DNA from 2 places in the Bradyrhizobium cedriense genome. Region 2 is predicted to be linked to the other one. Evidence: predicted binding sites of a transcription regulator. Region 2 holds the regulator's gene; the other holds the start of a gene.
What was found. Region 2 encodes PhoB, which activates phosphate uptake and scavenging genes when phosphate is short. Its sites were predicted from a motif close to TGTCATNNANCTGTCAT; they were not measured.
Positions count from the first base shown of each region.

Region 1 (7,242 bases), on a different contig from region 2:
CGACAATACCCTGCTCGGACCGGTGTTTCAGCGGCCGATCGAGCACGGTGCGGACCTCTCGCTGTACTCGCTGACCAAATATGTCGGCGGTCATTCCGATTTGATCGCGGGCGCAGCGCTCGGCTCGAAGGCGTTCATGAAGGGGATCAAGGCTCTGCGCGGCGCCATTGGGACCCAGCTCGATCCGCATTCCTGCTGGATGATCAACCGTTCGCTGGAGACGCTGAGCCTGCGGATGGAGAAGGCCAACGACAATGCGCGCCTCGTGGCGGACTTCTTGCGCGATCATCCGAAGGTCGCCAAGGTCCATTACCTCGGTCATCATGAGGAGGCATCGCCAGCCGGGCGCGCATTTGCGAGGCAGTGTCTCGGTGCGGGATCCACCTTCTCCTTCGACATCGAAGGCGGCAAGGAGGCGGCGGTGAAGTTCCTCAACGCGCTGCAGATCCTCAAGCTGGCGGTGAGCCTCGGCGGAACGGAATCGCTTGCCAGCCTGCCCGCAACCATGACCCATTCCGGCGTCCCCGCCGACATCCGCCGGAAAATCGGCGTCCTCGATTCCACGATCCGACTATCGATCGGCATCGAAAATCCGTCGGACCTGATCGCCGACCTCGCGCAGGCGCTGAACGCGGCCTGAGCGCCCTCTGGAATCGAAGAGGCCGGACGTCCGCTCCTGCGTCCGGTCTTCCCCGACGAAGCAGCCTTGATTCCTACTTCGTCACCTGACCGCGGATCTCGCCGCCCGGGTTCGCCGCCGTGTGGATGTTGATGTAGTACTTGCCGCCGAGCAGATCGGCGGCCTGCGCGTCAGTCAGGGTCGCTTCGCCCTTGACCGGGCTTGAGGCCGCGTTCGGGATCGGGACAGCAACGCCTGCGTTCTTGCCGGCCTCGGCCGGCCCGTGGAAATGCGCGGCGGTGGCGGGCCCGGAGAGGCCGGAATAAGTGACGGTCCAGGACAGTTTCTTGCTGGCGGCATCGTAGTTGAGATCGGCCGTTCCCGTGGCGCTGCTGGTCGTCGCCGGCACCTCGGCCTTGCCGTCCAGCGTTGCCTTCAGCTTTTCAGCGTTCGCGGACCCTGCAAAGGCAACGGCGCCGAGCGCGAACACGGCAATGACGGACTTGTTCATGACATTCTCCCTGTTGAATCCGACGGGGCTGCCAAACTTCCAACAGCCGGCTTTTCAGTTTATTCCCGTCTTCGGCCAGGGCGGGCTAAAATCTTCGTGGCTGGAGCCGCGACGACTTCGGTCATAAGTTCGCCGTAACGAGTGAATGGGTGCGCATGTTGCAACGAACAATTTTCGTGGCGCTGCTCGTCGCGATCGCCGCTGCCGGCCTCTACTGGTGGCTCAGTGCGCCCGTGGTGGCGGCTGCGAGCGCCATCCCGGCCCGTTCGCCTGATCTCGCCAATGGCGAGGCGATGTTCAACGCCGGCGGCTGCGCATCCTGCCATGCCGTTCCCAATCAACCCGATCGTCTCAGGCTTGGTGGCGGCGTCGCGATCAAGTCGCCGTTCGGAACGTTCCACGCACCGAACATCTCGCCGGATCCGAACGACGGCATCGGCAAATGGACGGACGCCGATTTCATCAACGCGGTGATCCACGGGGTCTCGCCGTCCGGGCAGCACTACTTTCCGGCGTTTCCCTACACCTCGTACCAGCACGCCAGGCGGGAGGACGTGCTCGATCTCTTTGCGTATCTGAAGACGCTGCCGGCCGTTGCGGGCAAGGTGCGTGACCACGATGTCGGCTTTCCCTTCCACATCCGCCGCAACATCGGGATCTGGAAGTTCCTGTTCATGGACGGCAAGCCTTTCGTTGCCGACGGCAGCAAGTCGCCGCAGTGGAATCGCGGTGCGTATCTCGTCAGCAGTTTCGGCCATTGCGCCGAATGCCACAGCCCGCGCAATGCGCTCGGCGGCATCATCTCCGGCGAGCGCTTTGCCGGCGGGCCAAATCCGGAAGGTGAGGGCTGGGTTCCGAACATCACCCAGAAGCGGCTCGGCGAGTGGAGCGCGAAGGACCTCGCCTATTTCCTCAAGACGGGGGAATTGCCTGATGGCGACAGTGTCGGCGGCGCGATGACGCGCGTGATCAAGAACACCTCGCACTTGCCGGACGAGGATCTCGCGGCGATGGCGGAGTACCTCAAATCGCTGCCGCCGGTGGACGGACCGACGCCGCCGAAGCGCAAGCAGGGGAGCTAGGACAGCTCGAGCTAGCCGGTACCGAACGCCTTGAAGGTGATGATGGTGAGGGTGTCCTGGATGCCCGGCAGCACCTGCACCTTCTCGTTCACGAAATGGCCGATGTCGGTGTCCTTGTCGACGTAGAACTTCACCAGGAGGTCGTATTGGCCGGCCGTGGAGTAGATCTCGGAGGCGATCTCGGCTTCGGCAAGCGCATTGGCCACCGTGTAGGACTGGCCGAGCTTGCATTTGATCTGGACGAAGAAAGGGACCATCGCGGGCACTCCGAAAGCGTATCTGGCGACTAATAGGCCAAAACCGCCCGGATTTAGCAAGCGAACTTGCTGGGGTCGGCGCGGGCTTGCTAAAATGGTTCATGGCTCGAGAACGCGGAAAACCGTCATGACGACCCCGGTCGCACTCACCATCGCAGGCTCCGATTCGAGCGGCGGCGCCGGCATCCAGGCGGACTTGAAGACCTTTGCCGCGCTCGGCGTCTACGGCGCCTCCGTGATCACGGCGCTGACGGCGCAGAACACGCGCGGCGTCACCGGCATCCACGCGGTGCCGGCCACGTTCGTGACCGAACAGATCGACGCGGTGTTCTCCGATCTCGAAATCGGCGCGGTGAAGATCGGCATGGTGGCCCAGGTCGCCAGCATCGATGCCATCGCGGCCGCACTGTCACGCTGGGCGCCCCGGCACGTCGTGCTCGATCCCGTCATGGTGGCGACCTCGGGCGACCGCCTGCTGGCCGCCGAAGCCGTCGACGCCCTGCGCACCAGGCTGATCCCGCTGGCCGCCGTGATCACGCCGAACCTGCCGGAGGCCGCGGCTCTGCTCGAGGAGCCGGTGGCGGCAAGCGAGGCGGAGATCGAAGGGCAGGGGCGCCGCCTGCTGGCGCTCGGCTGCCGTGCCGTCCTGATCAAGGGCGGGCATGGCGAGGGCGCGGAGAGCATCGACTATCTGGTCGACGCCGAAAGCACGATCGCGCTCGCTGCGCCGCGCGTCCCCACCCGCAACACCCATGGCACTGGCTGCTCGCTATCGTCGGCGATCGCGGCGGGGCTCGCCAAGGGCGAGGATCTGGACAACGCCGTGCGCAATGCCAAGGCCTGGATCAGCGCTGCGATCGGCGCCGCGGACCGCTTCAGCGTCGGCCACGGCCACGGGCCGATCCATCATTTCCACAGGTTCTACTGACGCAGGCCGCCCGCGGCAGCGCGGCCGTCCATCCGTTCAACGCTGGCTTTCACCCTCCCCCCTCCCGGGGTTCCTCCAGGGGGAGGGTAGTTTCTTGCGATGCCCCGCGGCACCATGTCGCCTGATTGTCGCATGCGACTGATATTCGCGGGGAGGGCGAGGCGAAGTTTGATTCGTATCTGAGGTGCCTCAAGGTTCAATCGGTCATCCCCCTGTCACGGGACATTGTTACAGGCTGGCGCATGGGAAGTTACGCTGTGAGTGACGAGAGCCCTGAGCGGCGCTTTCGCACCTTGTTCATCTCCGACGTTCATCTCGGAGCCCGCGGTTCTCAAGCCGACCTTCTGCTCGACTTCCTGCGCTACCACGACGCCGACACGATCTATCTCGTCGGCGACATCGTGGACGGCTGGGCGCTGAAATCGAGCTGGCACTGGCCGCAATCGCACAACGACCTCGTCCAGAAGCTGCTGCGCAAGGCGCGCAAGGGCGCCAAGATCATCTACATTCCCGGCAATCACGACGAGTTCCTGCGCAACTATTACGGCACGCATTTCGGCGGCATCGACGTCGTCGAGAACACGGTTCACGCCGGCGCCGACGGCAAGCGCTATCTCGTCATCCACGGCGACATCTTCGATCTCGTGGTGCAGAACGCGCGCTGGCTCGCCCACCTCGGCGACAAGGCCTACGACTTCGCGATCCAGATGAATCGCTTCGTCAACTTCTTTCGCCGCCTGTTCAAGGTGCCCTATTGGTCGCTGTCGCAATGGGCCAAGCAGAAGGTCAAGAACGCCGTCAATTACATCGGCGCGTTTGAGCAGGCGCTCGCCGCCGAGGCGCGACGCTACGATGCCGATGGCGTGATCTGCGGCCACATCCATTATGCCGTAATCCGCGAAGAGTCCGGCATCCGCTACATGAATTGCGGCGACTGGGTCGAGAGCTGCACCGCGCTGGTCGAGCACGACGACGGCCATTTCGAGATCATCACCTGGGCGGACCAGGTGCAGAAGCCGGCAACCGTCCCGCAGGTCGCGGCAAGGGCTGCCTGATGCGCATCCTGGTCGCGACCGACGCCTGGCACCCGCAAGTCAACGGTGTGGTTCGGACGCTGACCAAGCTTGCTGATGCCGGCAAAAGCCTCGACCTCGAGTTCGCCTTTCTGACCCCGCAATCGTTTCGTACCTTCGCGATGCCGAGCTATCGGGACGTGCGGCTCGCCATGCCGCGCCCGGCGCGGATTGCAGAGCTGATCGAGGAGGCGCGTCCCGACAGCATCCACATCGCGACGGAAGGGCCCATCGGCCTGATGGTCCGCCGCTACTGCCGCCAGCGCAAGCTGCCGTTCACGACCAGCTTCCACACCCGTTTCCCCGAATATGTGCGGGCCCGCGTTCCGGTTCCGGGCTCGCTGATCTGGCGGGCGCTGCGCCGTTTCCATGGCACCAGCAGTGCCGTGATGGCGGCAACGCCCGCGCTTGCCCGCGAGCTGACCGAGCGTGGTTTCGACAATGTCGTGCTGTGGCCGCGTGGCGTCGACACCCATCTGTTCCATCCTCGGTCGATCGATCTCTGCCTGCCGGCACCGGTGTTTCTGTCGGTCGGGCGAGTGGCGGTGGAGAAGAATCTCGAAGCTTTCCTCGATCTCGACCTGCCCGGCACCAAGGTGATCGTCGGCGACGGCCCGGACCGGGCCGGGCTCGAAGAAGCCTATCCCGATGCGATCTTCCTCGGCGAGAGGCACGGCGAGGAGCTGGCGGAAATCTATGCCGCCGCCGACGTCTTCGTGTTCCCGAGCAGGACCGACACGTTCGGCCTGGTCCTGCTGGAAGCGCTCGCGAGCGGCCTGCCGGTGGCGGCCTTCCCGGTGAAGGGTCCTCGCGACGTGATCGGCGATGCCCCCGTCGGCGCGCTCGACTGCGATCTGCGCAATGCCTGCTTTGCCGCGCTCGACATCTCCCGGCAGGACTGTGTCGCTTTCGCTGCCAACTATACCTGGGAGGCCTCGGCCCGGGCTTTCGTGGCCAGCATCGAGGCGGTCGGCGCCGTGCTGCCGGGCCGGAACGAGGCGGAACAGCCGCGCTTCGTCGCCTGAAACGGGTGTTTTTCTGCTTTGACGCGCCTTCTTGACGCGAACCGGTATCCTCTTCGCTCGAAAACGCTTCCGATCCTCGCGCGGAGGTGTCTTGCCCGCGGCGCAATCGCCGCGATAATGTCTGACATGACAGAACAGCTCCTCCCGATCGGCCCTGCCGACATCGATGCCGCAGCGCGCGTGATCGCGCCCTACGCCATCCGCACCCCGCTGTTGTCCTTTCCCGTGCTCAACGAGCGCGTCGGTGCGAAGGTCTTCCTGAAGCCGGAAATGCTCCAGCGCACCGGCTCGTTCAAGTTCCGCGGCGCCTTCAACAAGGTGTTCTCGATCCCGCAGGACAAGCGCGCCGGCGGCGTCGTCGCGTTTTCCTCCGGCAACCACGCCCAGGGCGTGGCGGCCGCGGCAAAGATCCTGGACATGCAGGCGACCATCGTGATGCCTGCGGATGCGCCGCTGTCGAAGCGTGAGCGCACCAAATCCTACGGCGCCGAGGTCGTGCTGTACGATCGCGACAAGGACGATCGCGAGGCGATCTCGCGCGGCATTGCCGAGAAGCGCGGTGCGACGCTGGTCAAGCCCTATGACGATCCCTTCGTGATAGCAGGGCAGGGCACCGCCGGTCGCGAGATCGCCGAGGACATGGCGAGCCTCGGCCTCGCCCCTGATATCGTGGTGGCACCGGCCTCCGGCGGCGGCCTGATCGCCGGGGTCGCGACCGCCGTGAAGGCGCGCTATCCGCTGGCCGAGATCGTGGTGGCCGAGCCCGAGGCATTCGACGATCACGGCATTTCGCTGAGCGCCGGCCATCGTGAGCCGCATCGGCCCGCAGGCCGCACCATCTGCGATGCGCTGATGGCCCTGATGCCCGGCGAGATGACGTTTGCGATCAACAGCAAGCTGCTCGCGCGCGGCGTGACCGCCTCGGACAAGGAAGTCGGCGCGGCCGTCGCCTTCGCCTATCGCGAGCTCAAGCTCGTGGTGGAGCCCGGCGGCGCCGTCGGCCTCGCCGCGCTGCTCGCCGGACGCCTCGACGTCGCGGGCAAGAACGTCGTCATCGTGCTCTCGGGCGGCAATGTCGATGCGGACCTGTTCGCCGAGCTGGTGGCCTAGCCGTCATTCCGGGGCTCCCGAAGCGAGAGCCCGGAATCCATTGCTCCGCCGAATCTGCCGCTTCCGGGCCTGCGCCTTTCTGCGCATCCCGGAATGACGGTGCTCAAGAGCTGACATGGAGAAAAGGAGCGGAGCATCGCTGCTCCGCCCTTTTGTCGTGTGCGCTTTCCGCGCGATCAGCGCATGAAGCCGCCGCGGCGATTGCCGCCGCCGTTCATGCTCGGCGCCTGGTTCATGGACTGGCGGAAGTTGCTGTTGCTGCTGCTGCTGACCATGCGGCTCGGCATCGTGTTGAGCTGCGGACGATGCACGTTGGTCTGCACCTGCACCTTGTTGACCGGATTGTTGTTGAGCTTCACGATGCCGGTGTTGCCGTTGTTGACGCGGATCGGGCGGTTCTGCGTCTGAACGTTGATCGGCTTCCCGTCGATCTTCGTGCCGCCCTTGCCGACATTCACCGGCATGGTCACGATCTTCCCCGGCTTGACGCCGCTGGCGTCCGGCTTGTTGTTGGTCGCCGGCAGGGTCACGATCTTGCCGATGCCGCCATTGCCGTTGGTCGTGTTGGTCGGCGCAGGCAGTGTGACGATCTTCCCCGGGGTCTGCGACGGCGTGCCGTTCTGCTGGTTCGGCTGGT
Region 1 covers NZ_JBTSWB010000001.1:1,041,371-1,048,612, forward strand. Annotated here, with positions in the region: gene ACYCVF_RS04890 (cystathionine gamma-synthase family protein) at 1-640, shown strand, start outside; gene ACYCVF_RS04895 (CHRD domain-containing protein) at 714-1,130, opposite strand; gene ACYCVF_RS04900 (c-type cytochrome) at 1,286-2,212, shown strand; gene ACYCVF_RS04905 (Lrp/AsnC ligand binding domain-containing protein) at 2,224-2,469, opposite strand; gene thiD (bifunctional hydroxymethylpyrimidine kinase/phosphomethylpyrimidine kinase) at 2,597-3,397, shown strand; gene ACYCVF_RS04915 (UDP-2,3-diacylglucosamine diphosphatase) at 3,640-4,452, shown strand; gene ACYCVF_RS04920 (glycosyltransferase family 4 protein) at 4,452-5,495, shown strand; gene ACYCVF_RS04925 (threonine/serine dehydratase) at 5,622-6,605, shown strand; gene ACYCVF_RS04930 (caspase family protein) at 6,782-7,242, opposite strand, start outside.
Region 1: ACYCVF_RS04915 (UDP-2,3-diacylglucosamine diphosphatase) is a predicted target of PhoB. The motif match lies at 3,600-3,616, and genes of this name have one in related genera.

Region 2 (7,242 bases):
CGCGCGCTCCGGCCTCATCACCGGCGTGCTGCTCGCCACCGCCCGCGTCGCCGGCGAGACCGCGCCGCTGCTGTTCACCGCGCTGTCCAACCAGTTCTTCAGCCTCAGCCTGAACAAGACGATGGCCAACCTGCCGGTCACCATCAACAACTTCGTGCAGAGCCCCTACGCCTACTGGAAGCAGCTCGCCTGGAGCGGTGCGTTGCTGATCACCCTGACCGTGCTTGCCCTGAACATTGGCGCCCGCATCCTCGGGGCCGAGAGGACTGCAAAATGAGTGAAATGTCTGTTTCCGTAAGTGCGCCGGTCGTTCATCCGGGCTCGCAGCCGCTGCCCGAGGCGCCCGCCAAGGTCACTGCGCGCAACCTGAACTTCTATTATGGTGAACACCACGCGCTGAAGAACATCAACCTGGCGCTCGGCACCAATCGCGTTACGGCGTTCATCGGTCCGTCGGGCTGCGGCAAGTCGACCCTGCTGCGCATCTTCAACCGGATGTACGATCTGTATCCGGGGCAGCGCGCCACCGGTCAGCTCATGCTCGACCAGACCAACATCCTCGATCCCAAGCTCGATCTCAATCTGCTGCGTGCGCGGGTCGGCATGGTGTTCCAGAAGCCGACGCCGTTCCCGATGACGATCTATGAGAACATCGCCTTCGGAATCCGCCTCTACGAGAAGATCTCGAAGTCCGAGATGGATGACCGGGTCGAGAAGGCGCTGCGCGGCGGCGCGCTGTGGAACGAGGTCAAGGACAAGCTCAATGCCTCCGGCCTGTCGCTCTCCGGCGGCCAGCAGCAGCGCCTCTGCATCGCCCGCACCGTCGCCGTGCGGCCCGAGGTGATCCTGTTCGACGAGCCCTGCTCGGCGCTCGACCCGATCTCGACCGCCAAGGTCGAGGAGCTGATCCAGGAATTGTCCGAGAACTACACCATCGCGATCGTCACCCACAACATGCAGCAGGCGGCGCGCGTCTCCGACAAGACCGCCTTCATGTATCTCGGCGAGTTGATCGAGTTCGACGACACCAGCAAGATCTTCACGTCGCCGAGCGACCGGCGCACGCAGGATTACATCACCGGCCGGTTCGGTTGAGGAGACGGAATATGGGTTCTGAACATACCGCGAAAGCCTTCGACACCGATCTCCAGGAGCTCACCCGTCTGGTCGCCGAGATGGGCGGCATCGCCGAGCGCATGATCGTCGATTCCGTGGACGCGCTGATCCGCCGCGACGTCGCGCTCGGGCAGCGCGTCGTCACCATCGACGTCGAGCTCGACGGGCTGCAGAAGCGCATCGAGGAGCGCGCCGTGCTCACCATCGCCCGCCGCCAGCCGATGGCGGTCGATTTGCGCGAGATCGTCGGCGCCATGCGCGTCGCGACCGATCTCGAGCGGATCGGCGACCTCGCCAAGAACATGGGCAAGCGCGTCGCGGCGCTCGAGACGGACTTCCATCCGCTCAAACTGTTCCGCGGCCTGGAACATATGACTGACCTCGTGCAACAGCAGGTCAAGTCCGTGCTGGACGCCTATGCCGCGCACGATCTGCCGGCGGCGATGGCGGTGTGGAAGGGCGACGAGGAAGTCGACGCCATCTGCACCTCGTTGTTCCGCGAGCTCCTCACCTACATGATGGAGGATCCGCGCAACATCTCGTTCTGCATCCACCTGATGTTCTGTGCCAAGAACATCGAGCGGATCGGCGACCACGCCACCAACATCGCCGAGACCGTGTTCTACATGATCGAGGGGCAGACGATCACCGACAAGCGGCCGAAGGGCGACATGACGAACTTCGCCACGACGGTGCCGAATACCTAAACGGTGCCGAATACCTAAGGAGCGACGACAACATGGGCGCACGCATTATGGTGGTTGAGGACGAGGAAGCTCTCACCGAGCTTCTTCGCTACAACCTCGAAGGCGACGGCTATGACGTCGAGACGGTGATGCGCGGCGATGACGCCGACACCCGCCTCAAGGAGCACATTCCCGATCTGATCGTGCTCGACTGGATGCTGCCTGGCCTGTCGGGCATCGAACTGTGCCGACGGCTTCGGACCCGCCCCGAAACCAAGCAGCTCCCGATCATCATGCTGACCGCGCGTGGCGAGGAGAGTGAGCGGGTGCGGGGTCTTGCCACCGGCGCCGACGACTACATCGTCAAGCCGTTCTCGGTGCCGGAGCTGCTCGCGCGCGTGAAGGGCCTGCTCAGGCGCGCCAGCCCCGAGCGGCTCGCTACCGTGCTCGCCTATGGCGACATCGAGCTCGATCGCGACAAGCGCCGCGTGGCGCGCTCGGGCCGGCCAATCGATCTCGGCCCGACCGAATATCGTCTGCTGGAGTTCTTCCTGGAGCATCCCGGGCGCGTGTTCTCGCGCGAGCAGCTGCTCGACAGCGTCTGGGGTCGCGACATCTACATCGACGAGCGTACCGTCGACGTCCATATCGGCCGCCTGCGCAAGCTGCTCAATCTCGGCCGCGAGCAGGATCCGATCCGCACGGTCCGCGGCGCCGGCTATGCGCTGGACGACCGGTTTGCGAAGGCGGAGCAGACTTAGGGTTTGCTCAGGCAGACGTGATTGAGCGGGCTGCCACGGCATCCTCCGATGTCGTCCCTGCGAACGCAGGGACCCATAACCACAGGACGTGGTTTGGCGAAGACTCGGAGTGACGATCCCGCGATAATTGTACCCCGGGACTACGGGTCCCTGCGTTCGCAGGGACGACATCCAATGTGTTGAGACGTCTTTGCGCTACGACTGGCCGCGCGCGCCGGGCTCAGCGCGGACCCGGCTTCGCCGGCGCACGGCGGCGATCCGCCGCGGGCTGATAGGCCACGCGCGAATGCTGAGCGCAGTAGGGCAGGCCGGAGAGCGCCTTGCCGCCGCAGAAGAAGAAATCCGGGCTCGAGGGGTCGCCGACCGGCCAGTGGCAGGTCGCCTCGTTCAATTCCAGCAGCGACAGCCGCTGGCTCATCGGCACGACGTTGTCGTAGGTGACAGGCTCGGCCTCCACCTCGACCTCGAAGGCCTGCGCCAGTGCGGTGTTGCCGCGCGAAACGGGGCGGGTCACCCGCATCATGTGCTGCGCGGGCCGCGCCTTGCGCGGCCGGGGCGCTGCCGATGAAGGGCTTTTGGCGCGGCCGGACAGGCCGAGCCGGTGCACTTTGCCGATCACGGCGTTGCGGGTCACATTGCCGAGCTCTGCCGCGATCTGGCTGGCCGAAAGTCCGGCCTCCCAGAGCTTTTTCAGCTGCTCGACGCGATCATCGGACCAGGTCAAAACCGTCATTGCACCCTTTCCTTCGCTGCGCGGCTGCCATCCTGGGGCCTTCGCAGCGAATGCCTAAGCCTTGAAAACCCGTGCCCCCAGAATCCCTTAAGGCTCGCCGGGCGCGCTCAAAACGCCCGAACGTTACGCCGGTACATGAGGACTCTTGGGATCAGAACCGCTGCACGAGATGTCGTATCTGACAATTCAAACGCTACAATATGGCGTGACTCCCGCGCAAGAGTCCGCCGACTCGCTTCCACATGTTCCGTGGTGAAAACCCCGCAAAATCGGCACCGCAAGACTACGGAGTCAGCGTTTCGCGAGGCTTTCCGGACGGCATTGACACCCGTTTTGCCAAGCATAAGATAGTGCCACGTGCCGCCCTTAAAAGGCGGCACGTTTCGTTTTCCGGGCCGGTCAATGGTGCGTTGCGAGTGCACGCTTCACGCCGTCCGCAACATCAAGTGACGTCATGACTAACAGCGCCGCGCCGCATTTGCTCCCCGTTTTCGCCAGGGCCGACCTCGGTTTCGAACGCGGCGAAGGCTGCTGGCTGATCGCGACCAATGGGGATCGATATCTGGATTTCACCTCTGGCGTGGCGGTGAATGCGCTCGGCCATGTCCATCCCGCGCTGGTCAAGGCGTTGCAGGAGCAGGCGACGAAGCTCTGGCACATGTCGAACCTGTTCCAGAGCCCGGACGGCGAGAAGCTCGCAAGCCGCCTCTGCAACGAGAGCTTTGCCGACTTCGTATTCTTCTGCAATTCCGGTGCGGAGGCGCTGGAAGGCGTGATCAAGCTGGTGCGCCACCATCACTTCTCCAAGGGGCATCCGGAACGTTACCGCATGATCACCTTCGAGGGCGCCTTCCATGGCCGCACGCTGGCAACGCTCGCTGCCACCGGATCTGCAAAATACCTCGAGGGCTTCGGTCCGCCGATGGACGGCTTCGACCAGGTGCCCCATGGCGACCTGGAAGCTGTGAAGAAGGCGATCGGCCCGCACACCGCCGGCATCCTGATCGAGCCGATCCAGGGCGAGGGGGGCGTTCGCTCTGCGCCTCCCGCCTTCCTGAAGGCGCTGCGCGAGCTCTGCAATGAGCGCGGCCTGTTGCTCGCCTTCGATGAGGTGCAGACGGGCATGGGCCGCACCGGCGAACTCTTTGCGTACAAGCGCACCGGTGTCACACCTGACGTGATGTCGCTCGCCAAGGCGCTCGGCGGCGGCTTCCCGATCGGGGCGGTGCTGGCCACCTCGGAGGCCGCTTCCGGCATGGGGCCTGGGTCGCATGGCTCCACTTTCGGCGGCAATCCGCTCGCGATCTCGGCTGCGAACGCCGTGCTCGACGTCATGCTCAAGCCGGGCTTCTTCGATCACGTGCAAAAGATGTCGTTGCTGCTGAAGCAGAAGCTTGCCTCCGTGATCGACCGTCATCCCGACGTCGTCAGCGAGGTGCGCGGGGAGGGGCTCCTGATCGGCATCAAGGCCGTCGTGCCCTCGGGCGATCTCGTCGCGGCGTTGCGCGCCGAGAAATTGCTCACCGTCGGGGCCGGCGACAATGTCGTGCGCTTCCTGCCGCCTTTGATCGTCACCGAGGCCGAGATCGAGGACAGCGTCGCGCGGCTCGAACGTGCCTGTGCTGCGATCTCGTCCGGTCAGACCAAGCGGGCGGCAAGCTGATGAGCAAGTCGCCAAAGCATTTCCTCGATATCAACGAGCTGCCGCTGTCGGAGCTCAAACGCATGCTCGCCGCATCGTCCGCGATGAAGGCCAAGCAGAAGGCGCAGCAGCCGGTCAGGCCGCTCGAAGGCAAGACGCTGGCGATGATCTTCGAGCGGCCCTCGACCCGGACGCGGGTGTCGTTCGACGTCGGCATGCGCCAGCTCGGCGGCGAGGCGATCATGCTCACCGGCGCCGAGATGCAGCTCGGCCGCGGCGAGACCATCGCCGACACGGCGCGCGTGCTCTCGCGCTATGTCGACGCCATCATGATCCGCATCCTCAACCACGATGCATTGCTGGAGCTTGCGGCCAACGCCACCGTGCCCGTCATCAACGGCCTGACGCGTCGCTCGCATCCCTGCCAGGTGATGGCCGACCTCATGACCTACGAGGAGCATCGCGGCCCGATCGAGGGCAAGACGGTGGCCTGGACCGGCGACGACAACAACGTGCTGGCGTCGTGGGCGCATGCCGCCGAGCGCTTCAAGTTCCAGCTCAACGTCGCAACGCCTACGGAGCTCGCGCCGAAAAAGGCGATGCGCGACTGGATCAAGGCGACCAATGCGCCGATCGTGCTCGGCACCGATCCGGAAGCCGCCGTGCGCGGCGCCGATTGCGTCGTCACCGACACCTGGGTATCGATGGGCGACAAGGAGGGCGAGCACCGCCACAACGTGCTCAAGCCGTACCAGGTCAACGCCAAGCTGATGTCGCTCGCCAAGCCGGACGCGCTGTTCATGCACTGCCTGCCCGCCCATCGCGGCGAGGAGGTCACGGATGAAGTGATCGACGGCCCGCAATCGGTCGTGTTCGACGAGGCCGAAAACCGCCTGCATGCGCAAAAGGGCATTCTGGCCTGGTGCTTTGACGCGGTGAAGTGATCTCAGCGGTGGGGCTGCGTCGCTGGGCCATTCTCCGCTGTCGTCCCGGACAAGCGCCGCACAGCGGCGCGCCGATCCGGGACCATAACCACAGGAAGTCGTTTGGCGAGGACTCGGACTTGTCATCGCCGGCTACAACGTAATCCTGTGGTTAAGGGTCCCGGGTTCGCGCTTCGCGCGCCCCGGGACGACACTCTTGTGCCCCTTCCATTTCCGCCCTCCGACCCCAGATAGAGCGCCATGGTTTTCCAATCTCCTGACATGAAAGCCGGGCCCGAGGGCCCGGTTCGCGCGCCATCAGCGGTTCCGATCGACGACGCCGTGCTGCCCTACGAGGTCGATGCGCTCGACGTGCGCGGACGGCTTGTGCGGCTCGGTCCGGCGCTGGACGACATTCTCACCAAGCACGACTATCCGGCACCGGTCGGCAAACTGCTCGGCGAGGCGATTGTGCTGACGACGCTGCTCGGCTCGGCGCTGAAATTCGAAGGCCGCTTCATTCTCCAAGCCCAGACCGACGGTCCGGTGTCGTTCCTGGTGGTGGACTACAAGGCCCCGGATCATCTGCGCGCCTATGCCCGCTTTGATGCCTCACGCTTGGGCACGGCAAAGGATTCCGGCACGCTGCTCGGCCGCGGCCATCTTGCCATGACTATCGACCAGGGCCCCGACATGAGCCGCTACCAGGGTCTGGTTGCGCTCGACGGCGGCAGCCTGGAGGACGCCGCGCACGAGTATTTCCTCCGCTCCGAGCAGATCCCGACGCGCGTGCGCCTCGCGGTCGGCGAGGAGTGGCGCTCGAACGACGGCGGCAAGCATCGCTGGCGCGCCGGCGGCATGCTGATGCAGTTTCTGCCCAAGGCGCCGGAGCGCGCACGGCAGGCGGACTTGCATCCGGGCGATGCGCCCGAGGGCTCGGAGGTGCACAGCGTTGCCGAAGACGACGCCTGGGTCGAGGCGCGCTCGCTGATCGAGACCGTCGAAGACGTCGAGCTGATCGATCCCGAACTCTCCGGCGAGCGGCTGCTGTTCCGTCTCTTCCACGAGCGCGGCGTGCGCGTGTTCAATCCGCAGGTCCTCGAGGCGCGGTGCTCCTGCTCGCGCGATGCGGTCGCCTCCATGTTGAAGAGCTTCTCGCCGGACGACCGCGCCGCGATGGTGAAGGACGACAAGGTCGTCGTCACCTGCGAGTTCTGCTCCTCGGTGTACCAGTTCACGCCGCATGAGGCGGGCGTGGAAGACGCCTAGCGTCTCCACGCTCGGCGAAAAGTCGGGGAAGCTGTCGCCACAAACTCGCTAATCGTCCGCTTGACCGGGCAATCCAGAAACCCGAAGCGGCGGTGGTCAAACCGGTAGGCTG
Region 2 covers NZ_JBTSWB010000004.1:578,688-585,929, forward strand. Annotated here, with positions in the region: gene pstA (phosphate ABC transporter permease PstA) at 1-277, shown strand, start outside; gene pstB (phosphate ABC transporter ATP-binding protein PstB) at 274-1,095, shown strand; gene phoU (phosphate signaling complex protein PhoU) at 1,107-1,823, shown strand; gene phoB (phosphate regulon transcriptional regulator PhoB) at 1,856-2,563, shown strand; gene ACYCVF_RS19345 (GcrA family cell cycle regulator) at 2,784-3,296, opposite strand; gene ACYCVF_RS19350 (acetylornithine transaminase) at 3,751-4,959, shown strand; gene argF (ornithine carbamoyltransferase) at 4,959-5,882, shown strand; gene ACYCVF_RS19360 (Hsp33 family molecular chaperone) at 6,123-7,130, shown strand.